Regions from separate parts of the Lysinibacillus sp. CNPSo 3705 genome, predicted to be linked through region 1. Evidence: riboswitches for the same ligand, from Rfam matches in the RefSeq annotation. Region 1 holds a riboswitch; each other region holds the start of a gene.
The links. A riboswitch is a leader RNA that binds a small molecule or an ion and turns the genes downstream of it on or off. The one in region 1 is predicted to bind cobalamin.
Positions count from the first base shown of each region.

Region 2: linked by a shared signal. The riboswitch ahead of nikA (nickel ABC transporter substrate-binding protein) and the one ahead of PVA17_RS15300 (ribonucleoside-diphosphate reductase subunit alpha) in region 1 are both predicted to bind cobalamin.
Region 3: linked by a shared signal. The riboswitch ahead of PVA17_RS15845 (ABC transporter substrate-binding protein) and the one ahead of PVA17_RS15300 (ribonucleoside-diphosphate reductase subunit alpha) in region 1 are both predicted to bind cobalamin.

Region 1 is NZ_JAQZSD010000035.1:7,358-10,531, reverse strand. It holds gene PVA17_RS15315 (bifunctional adenosylcobinamide kinase/adenosylcobinamide-phosphate guanylyltransferase) at 1-91, shown strand, start outside; gene PVA17_RS15310 (ECF transporter S component) at 298-792, shown strand; gene PVA17_RS15305 (hypothetical protein) at 789-1,472, shown strand; cobalamin riboswitch at 1,583-1,769, shown strand; gene PVA17_RS15300 (ribonucleoside-diphosphate reductase subunit alpha) at 1,933-3,174, shown strand, end outside.
Region 2 is NZ_JAQZSD010000053.1:16,685-19,858, forward strand. It holds gene PVA17_RS18830 (VOC family protein) at 1-78, shown strand, start outside; gene PVA17_RS18835 (histidine kinase) at 170-436, shown strand; gene PVA17_RS18840 (hypothetical protein) at 541-1,587, shown strand; cobalamin riboswitch at 1,709-1,901, shown strand; gene nikA (nickel ABC transporter substrate-binding protein) at 2,045-3,174, shown strand, end outside.
Region 3 is NZ_JAQZSD010000037.1:31,396-34,569, reverse strand. It holds gene PVA17_RS15850 (FecCD family ABC transporter permease) at 1-545, opposite strand, end outside; gene PVA17_RS15845 (ABC transporter substrate-binding protein) at 542-1,507, opposite strand; cobalamin riboswitch at 1,761-1,943, opposite strand; gene argS (arginine--tRNA ligase) at 2,802-3,174, opposite strand, start outside.

The DNA.
Region 1 (3,174 bases):
TGATACATGTGGGCGTTTGTACCAGGCATTATTCGCTGAAGCCGAACAAGTCGTACGTATTTGGTACGGTATCGGGGAACGAATCAAATAATATAGTTTTAAAAAATTTAATAGGCTGTTCATTTGGGGATGAGATTTGCAAAGACGTATGCTTTGTAAATAAGTTGATCGGAGTGGAGGCTTGGCACCCCTTGAAAGCGCTTTGCTCTGCGCGTCAGCGACCAAGCGTCCAACGGGAACGGAAATCGACCTACGTTATGGATGACGAGCCAAATATAACAGGAAAGAGGAAATGGGATGGATCGACAAAGATTGATGAAATTGACGCTCACTGCCATGGTAGCGGCAATTTGTGCAGTTGGTGCAGTCATTAAAATTCCAACATTTATTTCAACTGCTGCGCTTGACTCTGCACCTGCATTGTTGAGCGTTGTATTTTTATCTCCAGTATTAGCAGGGGTTGCGGGAGTCATTGGGCATTTTATCTCAGCCTTAACTACTGGCTTTCCATATGGGCCACTACATATTATTATCGCAGTAGAAATGTTTATTGTTGTATGGGTCTTTGGGGTAATGCATAAAAAAGGAATGCGTTTCTGGAAATGGCCTGTGGCACTTGTTTTCAATGGTGTTGTTGCACCTTTACCATTTTACTTTATCATTAGTCCTGCATTTTACTGGGCATCACTGACTAGTCTTCCATTGGCAACACTCATAAATCTAGTGATTGTTGCCATTGTGATGCCAATTCTCTCTAAAGTGTTTATGCGTAAGGAAGGTCGAGTCCATTGAGAAATGCAATACAAATAGGCGGGTTAATTGCAACATCTGATAATGCCGCAGCAATTGGTGAAAAACCACAAGATGTTGTGTCTGCTCCAGACAAAATAACGGCATACTTGACGGCGCGTGTTACTTTTATAGAGCAGCTTGCTGCAAATGCTTTACCAAGCCATATTATACTCGCTAATTTTTCAGGGGATGCTGCATGGGCTCGTTACGTTGCAGGCATTCAGCAGGTTTTTGCTGAGACGGGTCTTAATTGTCCACAAATAGATGGTAGTACTGAGTCCAATATGCCGACTCTACAATCAGGTTTGTCTATAACGATGCTAGGTGAGCAGCAAACACGCACAGCAACTAAGCATGCACAGCTTAGTTGGTACACCTATGGATTACCGCTTGTAGGCAATGAAATCCTTGCACAGCCTAAAGATATGGCGCAGCTCCAACCTATTTTTGAGGCGTGGAAAGAGGGAATAGTGCAGCAAGTATGGCCAGTTGGATCAAAAGGTCTACAAGTCGAATTTACCCGACTTTTTGGCGAGCAACAGGTCAAAAGTTCGTTAGATATTGAGAAATCGGCTGGTCCATGTGCAGTAGTTTTGCTAGGAATTCAGCCAGAAAAAGAGCAGCTAGCACAAAAAAAATTTCCTAGAAATTTTGAAAAACTACGTAAAACTGCATTGTAATTGGGCTTGCTTCGAGAAAATGTAGCACTTTATAACGTGCAAGGTGCAAAACACCTATTGCAACAATAAACACAATATGTTAGATTTGTTTAGGAGTTAAAACACTATATATAGTATTTTGGACGAGCGGTACCAATATGGTTTAAAAGGGAATTCGGAAAGAGAGTCATCTTAGGCCGAAGCTGTCCCCGCAACTGTAAGTGCTGACAAATGATAATTGGCCACTGTGAAGAACGGGAAGGTAATCATTTGGAGGAAGTACGAGCCAGGAGACCTGCCGATTTGTTCAAGACAGCAACACATTCTTCGGGGATTGAGAAGTGGAGGCGAGAGATTTGTTCACTTCTTTGTGTGCATGTCCTTCATTTCCATTTCCGATTTTACAGCGATCACGTAACCGATAAATGTTGCGTGATCGTTTTTTTTGTGTTGCTGGAGAAGGAAAGGGAGAGAATGTTACATGACAATTCAAATCGAACAACAAATTGCTAAGCTCAAGAAAAACTACACAGAGGATGAACTTGAAAGTTTTGTCAGATTATCAGATCGATGGCTACGAAAAAACGACAATGCGACATTTGAAGCATGGGCAGATGCGATGATTTTACAAACGCTTAGCCTTATTGATGAGGAAGAGCCATACTGGACATTTATCGCAGCTCAAATATATTTAGAAAAACTATATGATCAATTTGCAATGCGTCGTGGTGTCTCAGTGAAAGATGTTTATAAAGTTTTCCCAGAACATTTAGCACACTATACAGAAGCTGGATTGTATCATGAAAGTTTAACAACAAAATATAGTGAGCAGGAGCTTCAGGAACTCGCTTCGTACCTAGAATCAAGTCGAGATGAGTTGTTTACGTATATTGGTTTAAAAACATTAATGGACCGCTATGTAGTCCGTGATTACACGAAAACACCAGTGGAGCTACCGCAGGAACGCTGGATGGTTATTGCGATGACTCTGATGCAGGATGAAACAGAAAATCGTTTAGAAAAAGTCCGTGAATCTTATTGGGCAATGAGTAATTTATATATGACTGTTGCCACACCGACATTATCGAATGCGGGTAAAACACATGGACAGCTATCAAGTTGCTTTATCGATACAGTAGATGATAGTTTACAAAGCATTTATGACACGAATACAGATGTCGCAACATTATCGAAATACGGCGGTGGTATTGGTGTTTATATGGGTAAAATTCGTAGCCGAGGCTCATCTATTAAAGGTTTTAAAGGTGCATCAAGTGGCGTTTTACCATGGATTAAACAGCTTAATAATACGGCGGTATCAGTCGATCAGCTTGGACAACGACAAGGCGCTATTGCTGTCTATCTAGATGTTTGGCATAAAGATGTCTTTACGTTTTTAGATTTACGCTTAAACAATGGCGATGAACGTTTACGTGCCCATGATATTTTCACAGGGCTATGCTTACCGGATATATTTATGGAAACTGTTGAAGCACGTGGGGAGTGGCACTTATTTGACCCACATGAAGTACGAGAGGTTATGGGCTACTCACTAGAGGATTTCTACGATGAGAAAAAGGGTGACGGTTCCTTCCGTATTAAATATGAGGAATGTATCGCGAATCCATTGTTAAGTCGTGAAGTCGTACCAGCTATTGATATTATGAAGCGTATTATGCGCTCACAGCTAGAAACAGGCGTGCCGTTTATGTTCTATCGTGAT
Region 2 (3,174 bases), on a different contig from region 1:
GGAGAAAATGCTAAATACTTTGTTTTTACTGACCCATCAGGTAATCATATTGAGGCTGCTTGGTCTGTTTGGGATTAAGTAATAAAAGTTGGTGCTAGCTATAGGAGCAGATTAGTGAAACAAGAATATATAAAAATAGTCAATTGTAAAAAATGCAGGAGGTAAGGTAATGGCTTTAAGAAAATATTTAAGTATTATTTCATTGTTATTATTTACTTTGTTCATTATTTTCGCCTATATTACACCAATTGAAGTGAACGGAACCTCAGAAATTGGAGACATTGTAGTTATTTCTTTAATAATAGCTTCATTTCTAACTGCATTTTTTAGCCAAAAGGGGAAGTTAAGAATTTTTGCGTTAATTGTTTCCGCGATTCCAGTGCTTTTTCTACTAGGATTGATAGTACTACCGATATTTTATTTATTAGAGCAATAAGCGGGTACGTTCTTTGTAAGAAGATGGTGAAGTTATTTATATTTAATTCACGAATATCTAAACAAAAAGACAGCGTTCATTAGGTGAAAGTATTATTGCGTTATTTGTTTCTTGGTTTTTTGCAGAAAATTGATAAATTAAGTGGTGATAAAGTGGACAATGCAAATGAAAATAAGCGAATTCTTTATGCGGTTTTCGAGAATGAAATTCAATTGCCTATCTTAGATATTACTCATCCCCTTTTCAACGCAAGTATTGATGAACAGGCGTATCATTTGAGCTGTCTTAAGTCAGCCAGGAGCATTGAATCATTAAAAAAGATGCCTGGCTTTATCCGCAACATCTTTGTGAAAATGTCGAATGTTGACAATTCTTATCTTAGTGGCATGCGTACTTTGCTGTACAAACTTGGCCCCGATTTAACTAGAGGGATAAAATTAGGTTTCCGGGATAAGTGGGCAGTGAAGCAAACTTCTTTTATGGGACTCCGGATCAGGCTGAGGGATCTTTGTCGGTGCCAGTCGGAAATTTTGCTACCCCAGCTTAAGCAATTTCCTGAACGGAACCTTTGTTTTTTTAATATCGCTGGAGGGGCCGCTACCGACAGTATCAACACCCTAATTCTCATTCAAGAATCGGACCCAGAATTACTTAAGGAACGCAAGATTGAAATCAATATTTTAGATATCGATACTTATGGCCCCAATTTTGCCAAGCGATGCATCGATGCTTTGAAGCAGCCAGGGGAACGCCTTCATGACCTGGACATTGCCCTCAATATTATTCATTATGACTGGAGTCAACCAGAGGCATTATTAAAGATGAGTTTAGAACGTTCCAACTGGATTCAACTCTGTTCATCGGAGGGTGGTCTATTTGAGTACGGTTCGGATGCAGCCATCATTGAAAATCTAAACCATTTCTATACTAACTCCCCGGCGGACGCTCGGATCACGGGTTCATTAATTTTCGACCGGGCGCATGTAAATCCGGGATACCTGGGTTTTACAGAATTTATTGGCGTGCAAATCCAATATCTTGGGCTAGAGGGATTGCAGCGGATTTTAACCAAAACCTCGTGGGTTTTGGAAAAATCCCATGAAATTGATACGATCTATACGTTGTTTTCATTAAAGAAAGCTGACATATGAAGTAAAACAGGCCAAGGTTAAGAACCTGGCCTTATTGTGTTAGCCATTACTAATAGGTTTTTATTATATTCAGAAAATAAAATTGACGCGAACATTAGAGCATGATATGTTTAATACTAATTTCATAGCAACCATTACAAGTTTGAGTGAAATAAGCTTTCATTCAATTAAAAGGAAAATGGGTGTAAATCCCATGCTGTCCCGCAGCTGTAAATGAGGAGTTTTGTTTCGATAACCACTGAGAAATTACTTGGGAAGGTGAAGCAACATTATGATTCATGAGCCAGAATGCCTGCTTGTAAAGAGATTCATTGATGATCTACGAAAGATAGGGAGATGGATAGAGGCTTACTTATAGTAAGTTGTTCTGTCCTTATTCTTTTGGAATAAGGTTTTTTTATGCCTTCTTTCAATCTAGATTCATTTAGTGAACCACAAACAAAGAAGGAGACAGAAAATGAGATTGACAAAGTATTTACTTCCTTTCACGCTTATTTTGATGTTCAGTTTACTCACTGGCTGTACAAGCAATGAAAAGGGAGAGACAGCATCGAAAAAACAGACAGACGAAAAAATGATAACGATTGGGTGGCCATTAGATGTAGGTCCATTAAATCCCCATACATATTTACCAAATCAAATGACAGCACAAGCAATGGTCTATGAATCATTGGTTGACTATAATGATGATGGAACAATTACGCCGAAACTAGCAGAAAGTTGGGACATCTCAAAGGATAAAACCTCTTATGTATTCCATTTGAGAAAAGATGTCAAGTATTCAGATGGAACAGCTTTTAATGCAGATAATGTAATACGCAACTTTGATGCCGTTTTAGCAAATCGTGAATTGCATTCGTGGATGGGTATGGTTAACCATATTAAAGAGGTTGTGAAAGTAGACGATTATACAATTCGATTGCAATTAGATGAACCGTATTATCCTGTTTTAAACGAACTTGCCTTTGTAAGACCTTTCCGTTTTTTAGGGGATAATGGATTCCCAGAAGGTGATGCGACCCAAGATGCAATGAAAGCGCCAATTGGGACAGGCCCATGGGTTTTAACAGATTACAAAAAGGATGAATACGCTCTATTCAGTCGCAACGACAACTACTGGGGAGAAAAACCTCTTGTAGAACAAATAAAAGTAAAAATCATCCCTGATTCAGAATCGATTTCATTGGCCTTTGAAAACGAAGAATTAGATTTAATATATGGTCGAGGCATTATTAGTTTAGATAACTATACGTATTTAAAAGATAGTGGAAAATATAAAACCGCTACGTCTGAACCTTTGTCTACAAAAGCGCTACTGTTCAATACACAGTCTGGCCCGTTAGCAGAATTGAAGGTTCGCCAAGCGATTCAATATGCAATCAATAAGGAACAAATGGTTGATAGTATTACACATGGTACAGAAAAGGTTGCCAATACACTATTTTGGGATGCTATTCCCTATGCCAATATTGATTTAGCGCCCATTTTATATAATCCCAAAAAAGCGCAACAATTGTTAGAGGAAGCGGGATGGAAGCTACAGAAGGGTGAAAAAATTCGCTCTAAAAACGGACAGCCATTAACATT
Region 3 (3,174 bases), on a different contig from region 1:
GAGCCGAGCAGCCATCCGATAACTTGGCGAAGCTCTTCACCAGATAATGCAATCATTAAAGAAATCAAGGAACCTAAAAATGAACTAAATATAACTCCCGTTAAAATTAGAGTTTCCATTTTTAACGAGCGGTCTACTATTCTAGCAAAGCCCATAACAGCTACCATCGTTAATATGGCACCTATCATACTAAAGGTCGGCAATGTAAAATGACCTACAACAGGTATTGATATACTAAAAAAAATCGTCATAACTGCGCCAACTGATGCACCAGAGGAAACACCTAACGTATAAGGGTCAGCCAAAGGGTTTTTTAATAAGCCTTGAAAAGCGGCCCCTGCAATTGCAAGTGACGCCCCTACAAGCCCCGCAAGCAAAACTCGAGGTAATCGAATTTTCCATAAAATATTGGCGGCTGTTTCATCAGCCGCCTTATTCCACAATACTTCTAGCGGAATATGAACCGAGCCTATCGCCACGCCACACCAGATGCTAATAATTAGAAGCGTTATTGCTGTTACATAGGCTACAATTTTTTTACTCATTTAAACGCCTCAGGGTAGACGGCCTTCGCTAATTCCTCAAGACCATCTGCTAAACGAGGACCTTGACGACTTGTTATATTTTCATCCACTTGTACTATGGCGTTATTTTTCACGGCAGAGATTGTCTCAAAGCCTGCACGTTGTGGAATTTTCGTTAAAATATTAGGTACGTAATTATATGCCACAACAATGACATCTGGATTTTTTGCGATAATTTGTTCAGCATCAATTTTATACCAGCTATTTGAATCTGCTGCCACATTTTCGGCATGAATCATTTCTAGCATTTCATTCATAAATGTACCTTTACCCGCTGTATAAATTTCTGGCTCATCAGACGACTCTACAAAGACTTTTTTCGCCTCAACACCGTCAAGTTTTGTTTCAACTTCTTTAACTTTTGCCTTCATATTTGCAACAATTTTTTTAGCCTCTTCTAGTTTTCCTGTTGCACGACCAAGCTGTTCAATTGTTGTGTAAGTTTCATTAAAGTTTTTTGCATCCGCTACAACAAATACTTTTACACCTGCCGCCTCAAGCTGTTCAATAGCTCCTTTTGAATAACCCATACCCGACGCATGCGCAAAAACGATATCCGGCGTTAAAGCAATAATTTTTTCAATATTATAATCCATACCGCCAACCTTTTCTTTTTTAGTAACCTCTGGTGGATAGTCGTCATTATCTGTCACACCAACTATTTCATTATTTAAGCCAAGGCCAAATAAAATTTCTGTGTTACTCGGAATGAGTGAGACAATTTTTTCAGGAGGTGCCTCTAGCGTAATATCCTTGCCTGTAGCATCCTTTATCGTCATTGGGAATGTTGCTTGGTCTACTTTTGTTGTCCCTTGTTGCTCAGAAGATGACGGCTTGTCATTTGTCGCCTCTTTTGTATTACATGCAGCAAGTAAGCCAATAGCTAAAAATGCTGATAACCCTATTTTCCAAATTTTCTTCATGTGAATCCTCCTCAGTCTATTTGTGCATATAGTTGTTATTGTTTTTCTGATTTATCGATACGTTTTAGTTTTTGATACCTAACATTGTAGGGGTATATCAACATCGCGAACTTCTAACCAACATTCGCCCATGTTTTCAAATTTATCGACATTCATCTTCCAAAACAAATACCCCTCATCAAAAAATAATGAGGGGGTTAAATTTGCACAAAAATACATATACAAAATCCACCATCCTATCCTCGTAGGCTACAACGTGTTTTCCATAAAGGCAGGTCTCCTGGCTTGTGCTTCATACGCTTTTTCAAGCCTTCCCGAAATTTTCAGTGGCGCAGATTGAAAAAACTCACACATACAGTGGCGGGACCGCATCGGAATTACACCGATTTCCCTTTTCACTTTACTTAAGTAAAGAACCTTTATAATATTCAGTTGATTTTATTATACATGAAAATGAAAGAAGTCGCCTCCATTCGAGACGACTTCTAAACAATCCATTATGCCTTGGCATAATTGCGTCGGGATTGGCTTTGTGCTTAGGCCTGCGTGATGCAGGTCAGTTAGCCGTTATCGCATGGATGCGATGATTTTAGGCTAACATCCTATGTGAACTTCTTTCCAATTCCGTGACATTCGCCAATATAATGTTGGTCACTCAGTCATTGCCACAGGACGTAGCGTTCTTAGATTGAGTTCCTCTATTTCATCTGGTGTTGGACACCCGCTGAATCTGGTGGTTCTTTCCGTCACTTTGGCTGTCTCTTCCGTCGCTTCGACTATTCTTTCCGTCGCCTCGGCGGTTCCTTCCGTCGCTTCAGATTCTTTCCGTCGCTCTGGTGGTTCTTTCCGTCACTTCGGCTGTTTCTTCCATCGCTTCGACTATTCTTTCCGTCGTCCCGGCTGCTCCTTTCGTCGCTTCAGATTCTTTCTGTCGCTCTGGTGGTTCCTTCCGTCACTTGGGCTGTCTCTTCCGTCGCTTCGACTATTCTTTCCGTCGCCTCGGCGGTTCCTTCCGTCGCTTCGATTGCTCCTTCCATCGCTTCTGATTCTTTCCGTCACTTCGGCGGTTCTTTCCGTCGCTTCGACTGTTCCTTCCGTCGCCCTAGCTGCTCCCTCCGTCGCTTCATATTCTTTCTGTCACTTCGACTATTCTTTCCGTCGCTCCGGCTGCTCTTTCCGTCGCCCCGGAATCTTCCCCTCAACCCGGCCACTCTTTCCCTCGCCTCAACCGCTCTTGCTTCCTAAAACATAAAACCCCCGGCACATGATTGTGCCGGGGCTAGAAAGACGATTATTACATTTTTTCCGGTGCAGATACGCCGATTAAGCGTAATGCGTTGGCAATTGTTGTACGTACAGCAGTAATAAGGGCTAAACGAGCTTCTGTTAGCTCTTTATTTGAAGCATCTAATACTTTTTCAGCGTTATAGAAGCTGTGGAATGCAGCTGCTGTTTCTTGAATGTAGTTGGCGATACGGTGTGGTGTACGGTGCTTCGCAGCATCTGCTACCACTTTCGGGAAGTCGCCCACTTTTTTCAGTAAATCAATTTCTTTTTCTGCAGTTAACAGCGTTAAATGATCTGTTGTTGCAGCAAAGCCTTGCTCATTCGCTGAGCGTAAAATGGAAGAAATACGTGCATGCGCATATTGTGCATAATACACTGGA